DNA from 2 places in the Oceanisphaera sp. W20_SRM_FM3 genome. Region 1 is predicted to be linked to the other one. Evidence: predicted binding sites of a transcription regulator. Region 1 holds the regulator's gene; the other holds the start of a gene.

Evidence for each region. Region 1 encodes LexA, which represses DNA repair genes until DNA is damaged. Its sites were predicted from a motif close to ANCTGTNTNNNNANACAGNT; they were not measured.
Region 2: a site for LexA is predicted at 3,690-3,709, ahead of ACEN2G_RS01220 (metal-dependent hydrolase). Genes of this name have one in related genera too.

The regions. Positions count from the first base shown of each region.
Region 1 is NZ_JBGQOP010000013.1:26,520-34,457, reverse strand. It holds gene glpE (thiosulfate sulfurtransferase GlpE) at 13-330, shown strand; gene glpG (rhomboid family intramembrane serine protease GlpG) at 330-1,163, shown strand; gene ACEN2G_RS08735 (flagellar basal body-associated FliL family protein) at 1,170-1,565, opposite strand; gene ACEN2G_RS08730 (chorismate--pyruvate lyase family protein) at 1,696-2,241, shown strand; gene ubiA (4-hydroxybenzoate octaprenyltransferase) at 2,276-3,139, shown strand; gene lexA (transcriptional repressor LexA) at 3,272-3,883, shown strand; gene coxB (cytochrome c oxidase subunit II) at 4,185-5,306, shown strand; gene ctaD (cytochrome c oxidase subunit I) at 5,316-6,938, shown strand; gene ACEN2G_RS08705 (cytochrome c oxidase assembly protein) at 6,922-7,446, shown strand; gene ACEN2G_RS08700 (cytochrome c oxidase subunit 3) at 7,462-7,938, shown strand, end outside.
Region 2 is NZ_JBGQOP010000001.1:263,772-271,709, reverse strand. It holds gene ACEN2G_RS01230 (putative bifunctional diguanylate cyclase/phosphodiesterase) at 1-1,429, opposite strand, end outside; gene ACEN2G_RS01225 (phosphoribosylaminoimidazolesuccinocarboxamide synthase) at 1,726-2,829, opposite strand; gene ACEN2G_RS01220 (metal-dependent hydrolase) at 2,972-3,646, opposite strand; gene ACEN2G_RS01215 (YaeQ family protein) at 3,861-4,397, shown strand; gene ACEN2G_RS01210 (MarR family winged helix-turn-helix transcriptional regulator) at 4,504-4,977, shown strand; gene cobU (bifunctional adenosylcobinamide kinase/adenosylcobinamide-phosphate guanylyltransferase) at 5,187-5,708, shown strand; gene ACEN2G_RS01200 (YjaG family protein) at 6,176-6,754, opposite strand; gene ACEN2G_RS01195 (D-2-hydroxyacid dehydrogenase) at 6,909-7,853, shown strand; gene ACEN2G_RS01190 (uracil-DNA glycosylase family protein) at 7,884-7,938, shown strand, end outside.

The sequences.
Region 1 (7,938 bases):
AAGGAGTTTACCATGGAGCAGTTTGCCCATATTTCTGTCGATGAAGCGCAAAGCTTACTGGCCCAAGGTCAGGCTCGGTTAGTTGACACCCGTGATCCCCAGTCGTTTGCACTCGCCCGTGTAGCGTCGTCTTATCATCTGACCAACGACACCTTAGTGGCCTTTACCAATGAAGTGGATTATGAGACGCCCATCATAGTGATGTGTTATCACGGCGTGAGCAGCCAAGGGGCGGCTCAGTATTTAATCGAACAAGGCTTTGAAGAAGTGTACAGCTTAGATGGAGGCTTTGAGGCGTGGCGCCGCACTCAGCCTGTGGTTGCTGCGTAATGAAATTGTTGTTGGTGGTGCCAGACCCCAGACTTGCCCAGTCATTTGTCGATTACTTAGCAGCCATGGGGTTGCAATGTGAACAAACCCTCGACGATGCGCATCGGGTCAGTATTTGGCTGGTAGATGAAGACTTGTGGCCCAAGGCTGAGCCTGAGGTGCTGCGCTTTATCGCCGAGCCTTTGCATCCGCGTTATCAAGAAGCCGCTTGGCTGCATGGGGATACACAGGTGCAGTTTGCACCGAGTAAGCGCAGTAACAATAGTCTGGCTCAGTTATTGAGCCGCACGGGGCCGGTTAACGTAAGCGTATTAATAGCGTGTGTGCTGATTTATATATTGGCCACACTGGGTGCGCCCGTGTTAGCTGCCTTGTCTTTCCCGCCGCAGCTAAGTCAATTACTGGGCATCAATTTTTGGCGCGTTTTTACGCCTGCCTTATTGCACTTCAGTTTGATGCATCTGGTGTTTAACCTGTTTTGGTGGTGGTATCTCGCCTGCATGGTGGAGCGTGAGCGCGGCTCGGGCCGCTTGCTGTTAATCGTGCTGGTGGCAGCGGCACTGCCTAACGTGATGCAATTTTTTGCCAGTGGTCCCTATTTTGGCGGTTTATCGGGCGTTGTGTATGCCTTGTTTGCCTATGTCTGGCTGTCGGGTCGCTTAAATCCTACCGGTGGCATTAGCTTGCCCGATGGCATGGCAGTATTGATGTTGGTGTGGCTGGTGCTGGGTTTTACGGGCGTTTTGGGGCCTGTGGCCAACTTAGCTCACTTGGGCGGAGGCCTAATTGGGCTAGTACAAGCTATGTTGGATCGTCAGCGGGTGTCACCTTAGTTCGTATTACTGATATAAAAACTTGGTAAACAACAGGCGACGGATCGGCGTTTCACCTGTCTCTTTTAACAAGAGATCGTTGAGGCGCTGTAAGCCTTGTGCCGACAGTTGGTCGCGCATCGTCAGCGAGCGAATTTGTTGCTGGTCTTGTTCGGCCAATAGGCTATTGATTGCATCACGCAACAGCGGAATATGCAGCTCCACTAATGGCATCTTGTCGGCGCTTTCTAGCATTAAATCCACCGTTACCCGCACATAACCCAAGGTCTGGCCCGAGTTGTGGTAGTTGGTAATAATGTCGGGCTCTATGGTGTAATATAAAGGGCCTTCTGGGGCTGCTTCTTGAGCCTGCAGCGATGCCGCGGTAAACAGAATACACAGTGCAATTATGCGAAACATCATGAGCCTTTCTAACGGAATAAGATGGCTATTGTTTAAACAAAGTGTGAGCCGGTCAAGTGAATACGTGTTTTTCAGGATTTAAACTCTTATTAATGTCTATGCCTTCCCCCCTCAAAGCTAGGAAATACCCGTGAAGATTACCGCCGATGCACATTGGCGCTGGCAATCCGCAGTTCCGCTCGCGCTGCCAAGTCTTAATGATTGGCTGCAAGATACGGGTTCATTAACCGCTCGTTTACGCCTGCATTGTAAGCAATTTCGGGTGCAACTTTTGAGCACTCAGGGCGTGTCGCTCACGCAGAGTCAAGCACACTGGTTGGGTGAAACTCACGCTTATTGTCGTGAAGTCTTGCTGTTATGTGACGAACAGCCATGGGTTTATGCCAGCTCACTGTATTCCAGCGCCGCACTTGAGGCCCTACCCGCGCTCGGCGGCTTAGGCCAAAAAGCCTTAGGCGAACTACTGTTCGAACATCCGCAATTAGTGCGCAGTCGGTTTGAGTTTGCTCAGTTAACGGCAGCCGAGTCTCAGCAACTAGTCTTGCAAGTTCATCCTCATTTGCCAGCCTCCACTACCTCATCGCCATGGGCGCGCCGCTCTGTGTTGGCTATTCCCGAGGCAAGGGTCTTAGTCAGTGAGTTATTTTGTCTGCCGCCTGCGTTTACTAGAGAGTAATGTTATGACCAGCCTCACTTCGCCTAACCCTAATATGCCCACACTCACGCGACCTAAATGGCGCGCTTACATGGCGCTGGCTCGGCTCGATAAACCCATAGGCACCTTGTTATTGCTTTGGCCTACTTTATGGGCCTTATGGATTGCCGGTGAGGGCCGCCCGTCTTGGTGGTTATTGTTGGTGTTTATCGTGGGCGTGTTCTCGATGCGATCGGCGGGATGTGTGATCAATGATTATGCGGACCGGCATATTGATGGTCATGTAAAGCGCACCAATGGGCGGCCTTTGGTGACGGGGGAGCTGACCGAGCGCCAAGCGTTAGGTTTTTTTACATTCTTGGTCGGCGTGTCTTTCTTGCTAGTGCTGACTACCAACAAGCTGACTATTTTGTTGTCGGTGGCCGGCCTAGGTTGGGCTGCGCTGTATCCTTTTATGAAGCGCTACACTCACTTGCCGCAGCTATTTTTAGGCATTGCCTTTTCGTGGGCGATCCCCATGGCCTTTGCCGCCCAAAGTAATAGCTTGCCGCTGGGGCTGTGGTTATTGTTTGCCGCCAATCTGACCTGGACTGTCGCCTATGACACTATGTACGCCATGGTGGATCGTGACGATGATTTGCAGATAGGTGTTAAATCTACCGCCATCTTGTTTGGTCGCCGAGATAAGCTCATCATCGGCATCTTGCAGTTAGTGACGCTCATTCTCTTGGTGGCGGCTGGGCAAGCCTTTGCCTTAGGGGCTTGGTTTTATTGGAGCTTATTAGGCGCGGCGGGCTTATTTGTGTATCAGCAACGCCAGATCCGCGACCGAGAACGTGAGTTGTGTTTTCGTGCTTTTTTGAATAATAACTACGTGGGCATGCTGGTGTTTATTGGCTTAGTGCTGACGCTATTCTAGGCGGTTATGGCTGCAGTTTGGCGAAATTAAGGCTGTTATCTAGCCCTAAAGAGTGGGTCTGATATTTTATACTTGCTCCGGCGCGTATACTGGATATACTGACAGTTAACTGTATAAAAAAACAGGTGCCCTATGAAAGCGCTTACGCTTCGCCAGTCTCAGGTACTGGACATCATTAAAGATCAGATCCAGCAAACCGGTATGCCACCGACGCGTGCCGAAATTGCCAACATCTTGGGGTTTAAATCCGCGAATGCGGCAGAAGAACACCTTAAGGCGCTGGCCAAAAAAGGCGTTATTACCATGATGCCGGGTACCTCTAGAGGTATACGCTTAATTGAAGAAGAGCCAGAAGAAATGGGTTTGCCGCTGATTGGTCGCGTGGCCGCCGGCGAGCCGATTTTGGCCCAGCAGCACATAGAAAGTCATTATCAGTTGGATCCCGCCCTGTTTCATCCGGCTGCCGACTTCTTATTGCGCGTTAAAGGCATGAGCATGAAAAACATCGGCATCATGGATGGCGATTTGTTAGCGGTACACAAGACGCAAGAAGTACGCAATGGCCAAGTGGTAGTGGCGCGCCTAGACGACGAAGTCACGGTGAAGCGTTTTCAGCGTAAGGGTAATAAGGTCAGTTTATTACCGGAAAACGAAGAGCTTAGCCCCATAGAAGTGGACTTGCGCAGTCAAGAGTTGATCATAGAAGGCCTCGCCGTAGGTGTGATCCGTAACTCTGATTTTTAACTGACGTCGATTCTTAACGGGTTTTGGCCAATTCGCGTGAGGAAATTAGCCGCCTCACGCAGCCTGCCAGTATTTTTATTTTCTCTTTTTTAACCTTCGATTGTCCGTCTCTACTTCGTTCTAGCATATTGTAACCCCTTGTCTTAGCACGCGGTTCATCAGCGTAGCATCATTATTTTCTTTCCTTTTTCGCTTTCGATGCTTTACTTACTGTTAACGTCGAATGCCGCCACGTAGATCCGAATAGCACCATCATTCAACGTTAGTACGCCAATATTCAAGATTAACTTGGGGGTGGGTGGTGAAGCTAAATCCGTTGTTATTGCCTTTACTCATAGCCCTGCCGACGCAAGCGCAAACGCGTTTGAATATGACGACTGGCGTGACCGACATCAGCCAAAAAGTGTATGGCTTACACATGACCATATTCCTGATCTGCGTGGCCATTGGCGTCATTGTATTCGGCATTATGCTTTGGGCTATTATTCATCATCGTAAAGACAAGGGCGCACAGGCTGCTCAGTTTCATGAAAGTACCAAAGTAGAAATTCTCTGGACTCTGATCCCCTTCGTTATCTTGATTATTATGGCCATTCCGGCCACTCGTACCTTAATTGCCATGGAAGATGCCAGCCAATCGGATCTGACAGTGCAAGTGACGGGTTCGCAGTGGAAATGGCATTACAGCTACTTTGAACAAGATGTCGGCTTTTATAGCTTGATTGGTACTTTACCAGAGCAAATTCAAGGGCAAGTTGCTAAAGGTGAGAATTACCTGCTGGAAGTAGATTGGCCCTTAGTGCTACCCACAGATCGTAAAATCCGCTTCTTAATTACTTCTGATGATGTGATCCACTCTTGGTGGGTACCGGCGTTTGCCATTAAAAAGGACGCGGTGCCGGGCTTTATTAATGAAGCTTGGACGCGTATTAACGAGCCGGGTATTTACCGTGGCCAATGCGCTGAGCTATGCGGCAAAAACCATGGCTTTATGCCGATAGTGGTGGAAGCGAAAAGCGGTGCCGAATTCGATACTTGGCTGGCCGACGCTAAAGCTAAGCAGTTGCAAGCCAAAGCCGACGAACAAGCGCAATTGGCCACACAAATGACCATGGATGAGCTGATGACAACCGGCGAGCAGGTGTATCAACGCATTTGTGCCGCTTGTCACCAAGCTAATGGTGAAGGTTTGCCCGGCGCTTTTCCGCCACTTAAAGGCAGCCAGTTGATTTTAAAGGATAAGGCGGCTCACCTGCATATTGTGCTGTTTGGTAAAGCGGGCACGGCCATGCAAAGCTTTGATAAGCAGCTATCGGCCAAAGAATTGGCGGCCGTGATCACTTATGAGCGTAACGCTTGGGGGAACGATACCAAAGATTTGGTGCAACCCAGCGATATTGAGCAGGCCAGAAACGGACAGTAGGGGGCTAGGATGGTATCGCTAAATAAAGTCGACATAGTAGAAGATCCTGCGCACTTACCTGTGGCAGCTCATGGCCCAACTAAAGGCCTTAAGCGCTGGCTATTTACTACCAATCACAAAGACATAGGCACCCTGTATCTTTTGTTTAGCCTGACCATGTTTTTTGTCGGCGGCGGTATGGCAATGTTGATCCGTGCCGAATTGTTTCAACCGGGTCTGCAACTAGTGGATCCAGCTTTCTTTAATCAGATGACGACCATGCACGGTTTGATCATGATTTTTGGTGCCGTTATGCCCTCGTTCGTGGGGTTGGCTAACTGGATGATACCGCTGATGATAGGTGCGCCAGATATGGCCCTGCCGCGCATGAACAACTGGAGTTTTTGGATACTACCCTTTGCCTTCGTGCTGATGTTATCAACCTTATTTATGCCAGGTGGCGGCCCAAACTTTGGCTGGACCTTCTACGCACCCTTATCTACCACTTACTCACCAGATAGCACCGCCTTGTTTGTGTTTGCCATTCATATTATGGGCATCAGCTCCATCATGGGCGCGATTAACGTCATAGTGACCATCTGTAATTTGCGCGCACCGGGCATGACTTGGCTGAAGCTACCAATGTTTTGTTGGACTTGGTTGATTACGGCGTTTTTGCTGATCGCCGTAATGCCGGTGCTAGCCGGTGCCGTCACTATGGTATTAACCGATAAATATTTTGGCACCAGCTTCTTTAATGCGGCAGGTGGCGGCGACCCTATATTGTTTCAGCATATCTTTTGGTTTTTCGGCCACCCCGAGGTCTACATTATGATCTTGCCGAGCTTTGGCATCATCTCGGCCACTATTCCTGCCTTTAGTCGCAAACCTTTGTTTGGTTATCGGTCTATGGTGGCGGCCACCGTGGCCATTGCTGGTTTGAGTTTTCTCGTGTGGGCACACCATATGTTTACCGTGGGCATGCCGGTGGCGGCAGAATTGTTCTTCATGTATTGCACCATGCTGATCTCGGTACCCACTGGCGTTAAGGTCTTTAACTGGGTAGCCACTATGTGGCGTGGCTCATTGAGCTTTGAAGTGCCCATGCTGTTTTCTATCGCCTTTATCGTGCTGTTCACAATTGGCGGCTTTAGCGGCTTAATGCTGGCCATCACCCCCGCGGATTTTCAGTATCACGATACCTATTTTGTGGTCGCTCACTTTCACTATGTGCTAGTGACGGGTGCCGTATTGTCGGTGTTTGCTGCCGTGTATTACTGGCTGCCCAAGTGGACAGGTCACATGTTTAACGAGCGCTTGGGCAAGTGGCATTTTTGGTGTTCGGTTATTTCCGTCAACGTGCTGTTTTTTCCGATGCACTTTTTGGGTCTCGCCGGTATGCCACGGCGCATCCCCGACTATGCGCTGCAATTTGCCGATATTAACGCCTTAGTCAGCATTGGCGGCTTTGCCTTTGGTTTATCGCAACTGCTGTTTGTGGTGCTAGTCATCAAATGTATTCGCGGTGGTACACCGGCGCCGGCCCGAGTATGGGAAGGTGCCCATGGCATGGAATGGACTGTGCCGTCACCCGCGCCCTATCACACCTTTAGCACGCCACCTGAGGTTACGGATTATGATGCGCGATCGTAAGGCACTCCAACTGGCGTTATTAGCCGTGGTCATGTTTGGCTTTGGTTTTTTGTTGGTGCCTTTATATGACGTGTTCTGCGATATCACGGGTCTGAATGGTAAAACCGCCACCCAAGCGGTGGTGGAGTCGCAAGAGATAGACCCCAATCGTCACGTGACTGTGGAGTTTGTGACTTATCAAAGCACAGGGCTGCAGGGCGAATTTAGCGCGTCGGTACAGCATTTACAGGTGCAGCTTGGGGCTATGCATCAAGTTGATTTTACGGTGACTAATCCCAGTGGCAAAGACAAAGTACTGCGGGCAATTCCCTCGGTGTCACCCGGTCGCGCCGCCAGTTACTTGCACAAAACTGAGTGTTTTTGTTTTCAAGAGCAGCCTCTGACGGCACAGGGCACGGCTGTGCTGCCGATGCGTTTTTACGTGGATCGTATGCTGCCGGCAGACATAGAAGTATTTACACTGTCATACACCTTGTATGACATCAGTGATAGGGCCAACCGTAGCTAAGCCAAGGAGGCAACAATGCCGGTTAAATGTCAGCCGTATTATGTCCCGAGTCAAAGTCCTTGGCCGCTAATGGGCGCGCTGGGGTTGTTTCTATTAGCTGCTGGCGCCGGACTTTGGGTGTCGGGGTTAGCTACCTTTGCTGGGCATATCGTCTTTAGTTTGGGCGTGTTGGTGATGGTGGTGATGTTATTTGGCTGGTTTGGCAACGTCATCCAAGAGTCAAAGTCTGGCTTATATAGTACGCAGATGCACCGTTCTTTTCGTCTCGGTATGAGCTGGTTCATTTTCTCTGAGGTGATGTTTTTTGCGGCTCTTTTTGGCGTGCTATTTTACATCCGCATTTTAGTGGTGCCTTGGTTGGGTGGAGCCAGCAATAATGCGATGACCCATGCGGTGCTCTGGCCAAACTTCGTCCCCGACTGGCCTATGCTGCTGACACCGGGAGGCACTAAGACCACTGCCATGGGTTGGTTTGGCTTGCCGCTGATTAAC
Region 2 (7,938 bases), on a different contig from region 1:
ATAATTGATAATGCGCTCGCCCTGCGGATTTGGCTTCATACATGGCGATATCGGCAGAGCCGATTAACTTTTCGGCAGTCCACCCCGACTCTGCGATGGCGATGCCGATACTGGCGGAGATAAAAATATGGTCTTCTCCCAGCGTGATAGGCGGAGCCAACTCGGCTAACAGGCGCTCTGCAATAACGGCTGCCACACTGTGGCTGGCGACATTGGGGCAGACAATCACGAATTCATCACCCGCAAGACGCGCCACAGTGTCATGGGGGCGCATGGCGCGCTGTAATCGTTGTGCTACCGTAATCAACACCTGATCGCCGGCATCATGGCCAAAGCTGTCGTTAATCCTTTTGAAATAATCCAGATCGATAAATAATACCGTCACCCCAGCGTTGGACTGCTCGCTTTGAGCGAGACACAGCTGCAACCGTTCCAATGCCAAGGCTCGATTAGGGAGTCCGGTTAGCACATCATGCAGAGCTCGGTATTCGAGGGCTTGTTCGGCCTGTTTGCGCGCGCTGATATCATGGGCAAAGGCGAAAAAGCTCCAGCTATCATGCTCCTGCAAAGACCAGAGGGTAATTTCGATGGGGAATTCTCGGCCATCACGGTGCAAAGCTGGCAATTCAAGTCGTTGCCCCAGCACTTGTGATTCGCCATTGCCCAGAAAACGCGCCAGCCCGCGCTGATGCGCCTCGCGATGTTGGCTCGGTACTATGGTCTGGCCGACGCTTTGACCCAATACTTCGGCCAGCGACCAGCCAAAAATTACTTCGGCGGCGCGGTTCCAAGCGGTGATCATGCCCTGAGAGTTCATGCCGATAAAGGCATCTGCGGCACTATCGATGATCTGACGACTGCGCTGTTCACTGGCCAGCAAGGCTTGCTGAGCACTTTGTCGCTCAAAGACACGGCCCAGTTGAACACCTACCTGCGTCATTACATCCAGCAGCTCAGGCAACAGCGGCTGCTGTGCGCGTGTAAAAAATTCCAATACCGCGGTTATGCTGTGCCCCGATTGCACGGGCACCGCAAACCCCGAGACTAAGCCCGCCTCTCTGGCTGTCGCTTGACGAAGAAAGTTGGTCTCCAGTTCAATATCGATGATCTTGAGCGAGACGCCTTCTGATAACACCCTCCCCGGCAGACCCACACCCGAGCAAAAGCCCCTTTGTTCGCTGGCTTGCCGAAAAGCCGCAAATTGTTCTGCCGGATAGCCGTCAGCCAAATACCAGATTCCGCTTGAAACCAGCTCACCATCAGGCCGCTTTATCCAAGAATGTCCTAGCGGCCACTTCATGGCCTGACAAACGCTCTGTAATACTTTGAACAAGGCGGTTTCTACATCGCTCGCTTTATTGGCTGCGACGGCAACCTCTTTCAAAAGGTGAAGATAGTCAATGGTCGCATCTTTGGTGCTGTGTGGCATGGTCACTCCGGTTAGCGCCGCCGCTCTGGCTGGTCGCTCCTGTTGTTCCTGACACTGCCCACTTTAAATGAGGTTGGTCGAGGTATTTTACTCTTACCCGCTGAGGGCTAAACACTGGTAGTGGCCCGTTATTTAGTGATCATCTACGCAGTACTCAGCTAGGTAGCGAACAACTATACCTAAGCAATCTGATAGACGCATTGAGACAAACAACAAACTCAGCATAAAAAAATCCCGGGTTACCCCAGGATTTTATATTCATAAACCAATTAGCTAACTAATCAGTGAGCTATTGATTAATCAATCAAGCCGTATTGCTCGCGCAAGATGTTAATAATATCGGCCTTAGGATTATCGGATAACGTCAGCTTTTGACCCGTTATTTTTTCCGCTATGCCAATATAAGTGCGCGAGATATTCATCAATGCTTCAACCGGTAAGGCGTTATCGCGGGCCAGCGCTTCGCGCTCCACCATGCGCTCTTTATTGAGCAGAATGTCTGGGTCGGGGAAATAAGCCAGCAGCATTTGGCGAAAGTCTTCTTTCGAATTTTCGACAATGTTGCCTGCCTTATAAGCCGCACCATCCCAAATTCGTGACGAATCCGGCGTACCCACTTCATCCATGTAAATCAGTTTTTCTTGACCTTGGGCATCAGTCACGTAGCCAAATTCAAACTTGGTGTCGACGAATATTTGGTTAAGTTTGGCTAATTCTGTGCTTATCACCTCGAAGCCTTCGCGCAATAAGCGCTCATATTGGGCGATATCGGCAGCACTCTTGAAGTTAAAGGCGGCAAAATTATCTTCGATATTTTGGCGGGTAATGTTCACATCATCTGCCTCGGGCACGCCGGGAATACCGGTTAAGATGCCTTTGGTAGACGGCGTCATCAGCAGTTCGGGCAGCTTTTGATCTTTTTGTAGGCCATCAGGCAGGCGAATACCACAAAACTCACGCTCGCCTTTGGTGTAGCTGCGCCACATAGAGCCGGTAATGTATTGACGGCAAATAGCCTCAATTTTTACCGGCGTGGCTTTTTGTACTATCCACACGAACGGATGAGGAATATCCAAAATATGGCTGTCGGCTAAGCCTTGCTCTTGAAACAACTTAAACCAGTGGTTAGAAATGGCATTTAACGCCGCACCCTTGCCGGGCACGCCTTGCATACCCTCTTCGCCATGCCAAATACAATCAAACGCCGAGATACGGTCGCTGATCACCATGATCGCCAAGGGCGCATCAGGGGCCACGTTATAGCCTTTTTCTTTGATCAAACGGCGGCTGTCGGCAGCGGTTAGCCAGTAAACGGAGCGCACCTTACCGCTGTGCACAGCTTGCTCGGTACGGATCGGCAGGTCGTTATTTACGGCCAATACCTGGTCTGCAAGGCTCATCTGTTATGTCCTGTGTGTGGAATGGGGGAGATGCCAGTGGCTGCTACTCATTATTAGCATTCGAGTCAGGGGTAGCGAGTCATACCAGCGGCGTTATCTTAGCAGATGTATTAAAACCACCATAGGTCGTCCGCCTCACTTATCAGCTATGCAACAGCGGCAAAAGTTGCCTTAATACGACGAATAAGCCTGAGGGCGATGGCGCTAACCAGATCCCCAACCAGAGCAGCGCTAATAAGCCTAAGTTAGGCAAATGCGCAGGCCATTGCATGACTTTTAAGGCGGTACCGAAGGATTTTTTTAAGCGTCGCCCTTCCAAATCTATGCTGTATAACTCATCGAGCAATAAATGAATGAGCGCACCCATAAACATAAATAGTCCCATCAACCACGAATGCTCGACGCTTAACTGAAATAGCTTATGGCTTATCACCACAGCCGCCACCGCAAACACTAAATTCGCTAATAGAGAGTGTAAACTGGCGCGGTGCACTGTGAGCTTAGTAAACGCCCAACAACAGGGATAGCGCATCAAAAAGTAGGCTGCCGCACTCAGCAACAAGGTATCGAGCAGGGGTAAATGCAGGCGACCATAAAGCAGCATTAAGATGCTGGCCAGTATGCCAAACAAGCGAAAGATGATTTGAATGGAGCGCGAGGTATCGGCATCTATGTCCGGCATAATGCCGCCCAAGGTACCGGTTAACCATAACAGACAGGCTTCGGGTAGGCTTACCAGCTCGGTCCAAGCTAGCGCACTGGCCAGTACACCCGACACCACAGTGGCGACTTGTACATGGGTTTTAAAATCAGCCATCACCGAATCCAGGCGAATAAAGGGCGCGAATTGTAACAGTCAGAGCTGTATAAAAAAACAGGACTCATTCGATAGGCTCGTTGTATGCCTTACGCGGTACGCTTTATGTCCGCGCTGCGAAAGGCTAGACGTTTATCTTTTACGTAAGGCGTAAGAGCGTGGCTTTAAGCCTGGCTTGCCGTTAACATAGCGCTTTTTTATACGGGTAAACTCCATGGCGCTGTCGGCCTCATTACATAAAGTTCGTCTGAATATCAGCGATTTACATCGCCATTATTATCAAGAGCACAGCCTAACCGTGGCTCAGCATCCGTCAGAAACTGACACCCGCCTAATGGTGCGCTTGTTGGCGTTTATCCGCCATGCACACCCTGACTTAAGCTTCACTAAAGGCTTGAGCACAGACGACGAACCCGAGCTGTGGCTAAAAGCACCCGACGGTCGCATTTTAATCTGGATTGAACTGGGTGAGCCCAGCGTTAAGCGTATCAAGCAGGCGCTGTCGCGGTGCGATCAAGTAATCGTCTATAGCTATGGTGGACGCAGCGCAGAATTGTGGTGGGAGAAACATAAGTCCGAGTTAAGCGCACTGCCGAGATTAGCCATTTATCACCTTAGTGATCCTCAGCCTGCGGCCTTGGCGCGTTTGTGCCAGCGCAGCATTGACTTATTTGCCACCTTGCAAGAAACCGAGGTGCAGCTCACCGATGGCGAGCACAGCCAAGACCTGCAACTCGAGCAATGGCGTTAAGGCGTGAGGCGTGGAGCGTAAGGCTTTGTTTCGTTGGGCTTTAAAAAATGCTGATTTTACGCTATGGTGCGGCCAATTTTAGCTAACCATAGGCAGTTGTAACACCGTGGAAAAACATGAAGATATGCTGGTGGCTTTGCGCCAGATCATTCGTGCAATAGACTTGCATTCTCGCCAGCTCAGTAAAGAATCAGGCTTAACTGGCCCACAGCTGTTATTACTGCAGTCTATCAGTGAGCACGGCGATATTACGATGCGTAAATTGGCACAATCAACTCATATGAGTCAAGCAACCGCCACCACTATTATTGATAGACTAGAGCAAAAATTATTAGTGCGCCGCGAACGCAGCCAAACCGATAAGCGCAAGGTTTATGCGGTGCTTACCGATGAAGGTAAAGACAAACTTAAAACGGCTCCGCGCCCCTTGCAAGAAAGCTTTATTCAACGCTTTCAAGCTCTCGAAGAGTGGGAACAGAATTTATTATTATCCTCGGTACAGCGCATTTCCTTGTTGATGAATGCCAACGATCTTGACGTAGCTCCGCTACTGCAAGTGGGCAGTTTGTTGCACGAATAAACACGACAGCCGCTATTCACGAGCTACTTTTTTCTGCTTTCTTATTAGTTATTAATATCCAAGCAATGCCCAAGCAGGAAAGCACTAGCTCGTTTAGGCTTAATTTATAGGATTAGCTTGTTCACTCATAACTTCTTCTTATACAAAATTGCCTCATCATGGCAAGCATTCAAGATTATCAATCTTTAATATTCAATAAGGCGAAGCCGATGAAACAATTTATTTTGGGTGGCGCCCGCTCAGGTAAGAGTCGGTTGGCAGAAACACTCTGCAGCGACTTAGGTGATAAAGTCGCTTATATCGCCACCGCAAACTCCGCTTTTAATGACCATGAAATGGCGGCCCGTATTAGCCAGCATCAACAACAAAGACCTCAGCACTGGCGAACGATAGAGGCGCCCATGGCACTGGCCGAGGCATTGGCTTCATTACAGGATTATGATGCTGTGCTAATCGACTGCCTAACGCTGTGGCTCAGCAATTGTTTGCATCAGGGCAACTGGGCACAAGAGCGCCAAAATTTTTTGCAGGTACTGGAAAACTTTAATGGCGAGCTAATTATAGTGAGCAATGAAGTGGGCATGGGCATAGTACCACTAGGTGAGCTGTCGCGGCGCTTCGTCGATGAAAGTGGCTTCTTGCATCAGGCGGTTGCGGCACGCTGCGAGCGGGTAATATTTATCGCGGCGGGCCTACCTTTAGTCATGAAAGGGCCGGCTCTTACCTCCTAAACGTTTCTTTCGCTCTGATCACTATTTTTTCGTGCTTCTCGTAATAAAAGGACGTGGATTCCATGGCGAAAACGTCTTACCTGATTACGTATGAACTTCAGCCATGATGCGCGTTGTTTTGGTTTGTCCTTTGTAGCAGCCAATTTATTCGGCTGGCCAGCTTTGCTGGCTGTTATTGAGGTTTAGATTTAGACCAAAACACTAAACCGGGCCGAATAAATTGGCCCCTACAAGGTCAAAACACCAAACTGAGTCCCATATTCTTACCGAAAATACGAGTCGTTTCATGTATCTTTTTGAATTTATTGATGATTAGTTTACTGAAACATGGCTGAGCTTTGTTGGTAATCAGTACGTCTTAAGTCTCTCAGGGTAAGTTTTCCCTAATTCCACATGAGCTATGAAATTTTACTTAACTAATAAAAAACAGACCTTAAGGTCTGTTTTTTATCGTGTCAGCACCGCCATTACTCGAGGCTAATGCCGATATTGGAGACACCACCTTGGGCGGCGAAGTCACGCACCGCTAAAATAGCGTCTGCATCTCTTGGCTGGCTCACCCGGTCTAGCAGCTCAACTTGAAACTCCATTTCCGCCATTAATAGCTCGTCTTCATACAGCTCCTCTTCACTCAGCTCACGCTCGGCCAATAGCTCAACAAAACCCGCGACCGTGCCCAAAGAGGCATGACTAGCTTCGGTAGCTTCTTCGCCAATACGACAAATCACAGAGTTAAAAGCACAACCCAAGGCCACGCAAGCGTCCAATGCAGGATAGGCACCGTAACTTTCAGACTTAGTAGGATCGGGAATAAAAGATTCAAACGATTCAAGCTCCGCGCTTAAATCCACGCGTGAGCCTTTAATGGTTAAATAAGTCCACAAGATATCAAGCGTTTCGCGAAAGCGTTTGCCGTTACCCATCTTGCTCGTTTCACTAAATAACTGGTAATTTGGATACATCCGCTCGGCCAACGCCAGCGCAAATACAGTTTGCTGCCAGGGAGCTAGCTTGTTGATTTTTTTGTAAAATTTATCGCCAAACACGGATATTTCCTTGTGGTTATATGGCCGTTTTTTTGCCATTATGAATCTTTAAGGTCCAGACTCACATTTTAGGCCGCAAACGCTGGTATAAGTTTATGCGTGTGTCATTGTCTCACAAAATGCCCTTACAAAAAGCATAATAAGGAGAGAAGGTATGGCCAATCATACTCTGTTATTGCTCAGCCAAGATAACGCCGAGTACCAAGCGTTATTAAAACAGGCCTACCTGCCCGGCTTGACCATTTTGGCACCAGAAAGCGAACCCGAAATTCAAGCCGCTCTCGCTAAAGCCGATATTTTACTCGGCGAGCCCGCAAGACTTCGCGCTCGTTTACCCCAAGCCAAAGCACTCAAGTGGGCTCAATCTACCTATGCGGGCGTAGACATATTACTGAACGCCGATTGCCGCCAAGATTATCAGCTAACTAACATTAAGGGGATTTTTGGCCCCTTGGTCAGTGAATATGTGTTTGCTCATTTATTATCGCTAACCCGTCATTTGCGCCATTACAAGGCACAACAGCGGCTGCATAACTGGCAGCCTATTCCCTATGAAAGCATTCGCGGTAAAACCATGCTGATTATGGGCACCGGCAGCATTGGCCAGCACATAGCACACACCGCCAAGCATTTTGGCATGACGGTATTAGGGGTCAGTCGCTCGGGTCGAGAAGCGGCAGGTTTTGATAATACTTATCAGCTACCGGCACTTAATAACGTGTTACCTCGGGCTGATGTGGTGGTCAGCGTCTTGCCCTCAACACCGCAAACTCGTGGCCTGTTTAACGCCGCCCGACTGGATCATTTTAAACCCGGCGCTCTATTCTTTAACGTGGGCCGAGGTGATGCGGTTGATGAAGGCGCGCTTATTCAAGCACTGCGTCATGGCAATATAGGTGCTGCGGTATTAGACGTGTTTGCCAGCGAACCTTTGCCGACCGCCAGCCCCTTATGGGATATGCCTAATGTGGTGATCACGCCGCACAACTCGGGGTACAGTTTTCCTGAGCAAATAGTCACGCGCTTTAGTCGTAATTATTTAAAGTATACGTCTGGCAAAACCATGGAAGGCTTAGTGGACTTTAATCTGGGTTACTAGTGGAGCGAGAGATCTGAGAAGGAAGCCAGTATGAGCCGTGAATTTGAGCAGTTACTAAAGCAGGCCAGAGCCTGTCGTATCTGCG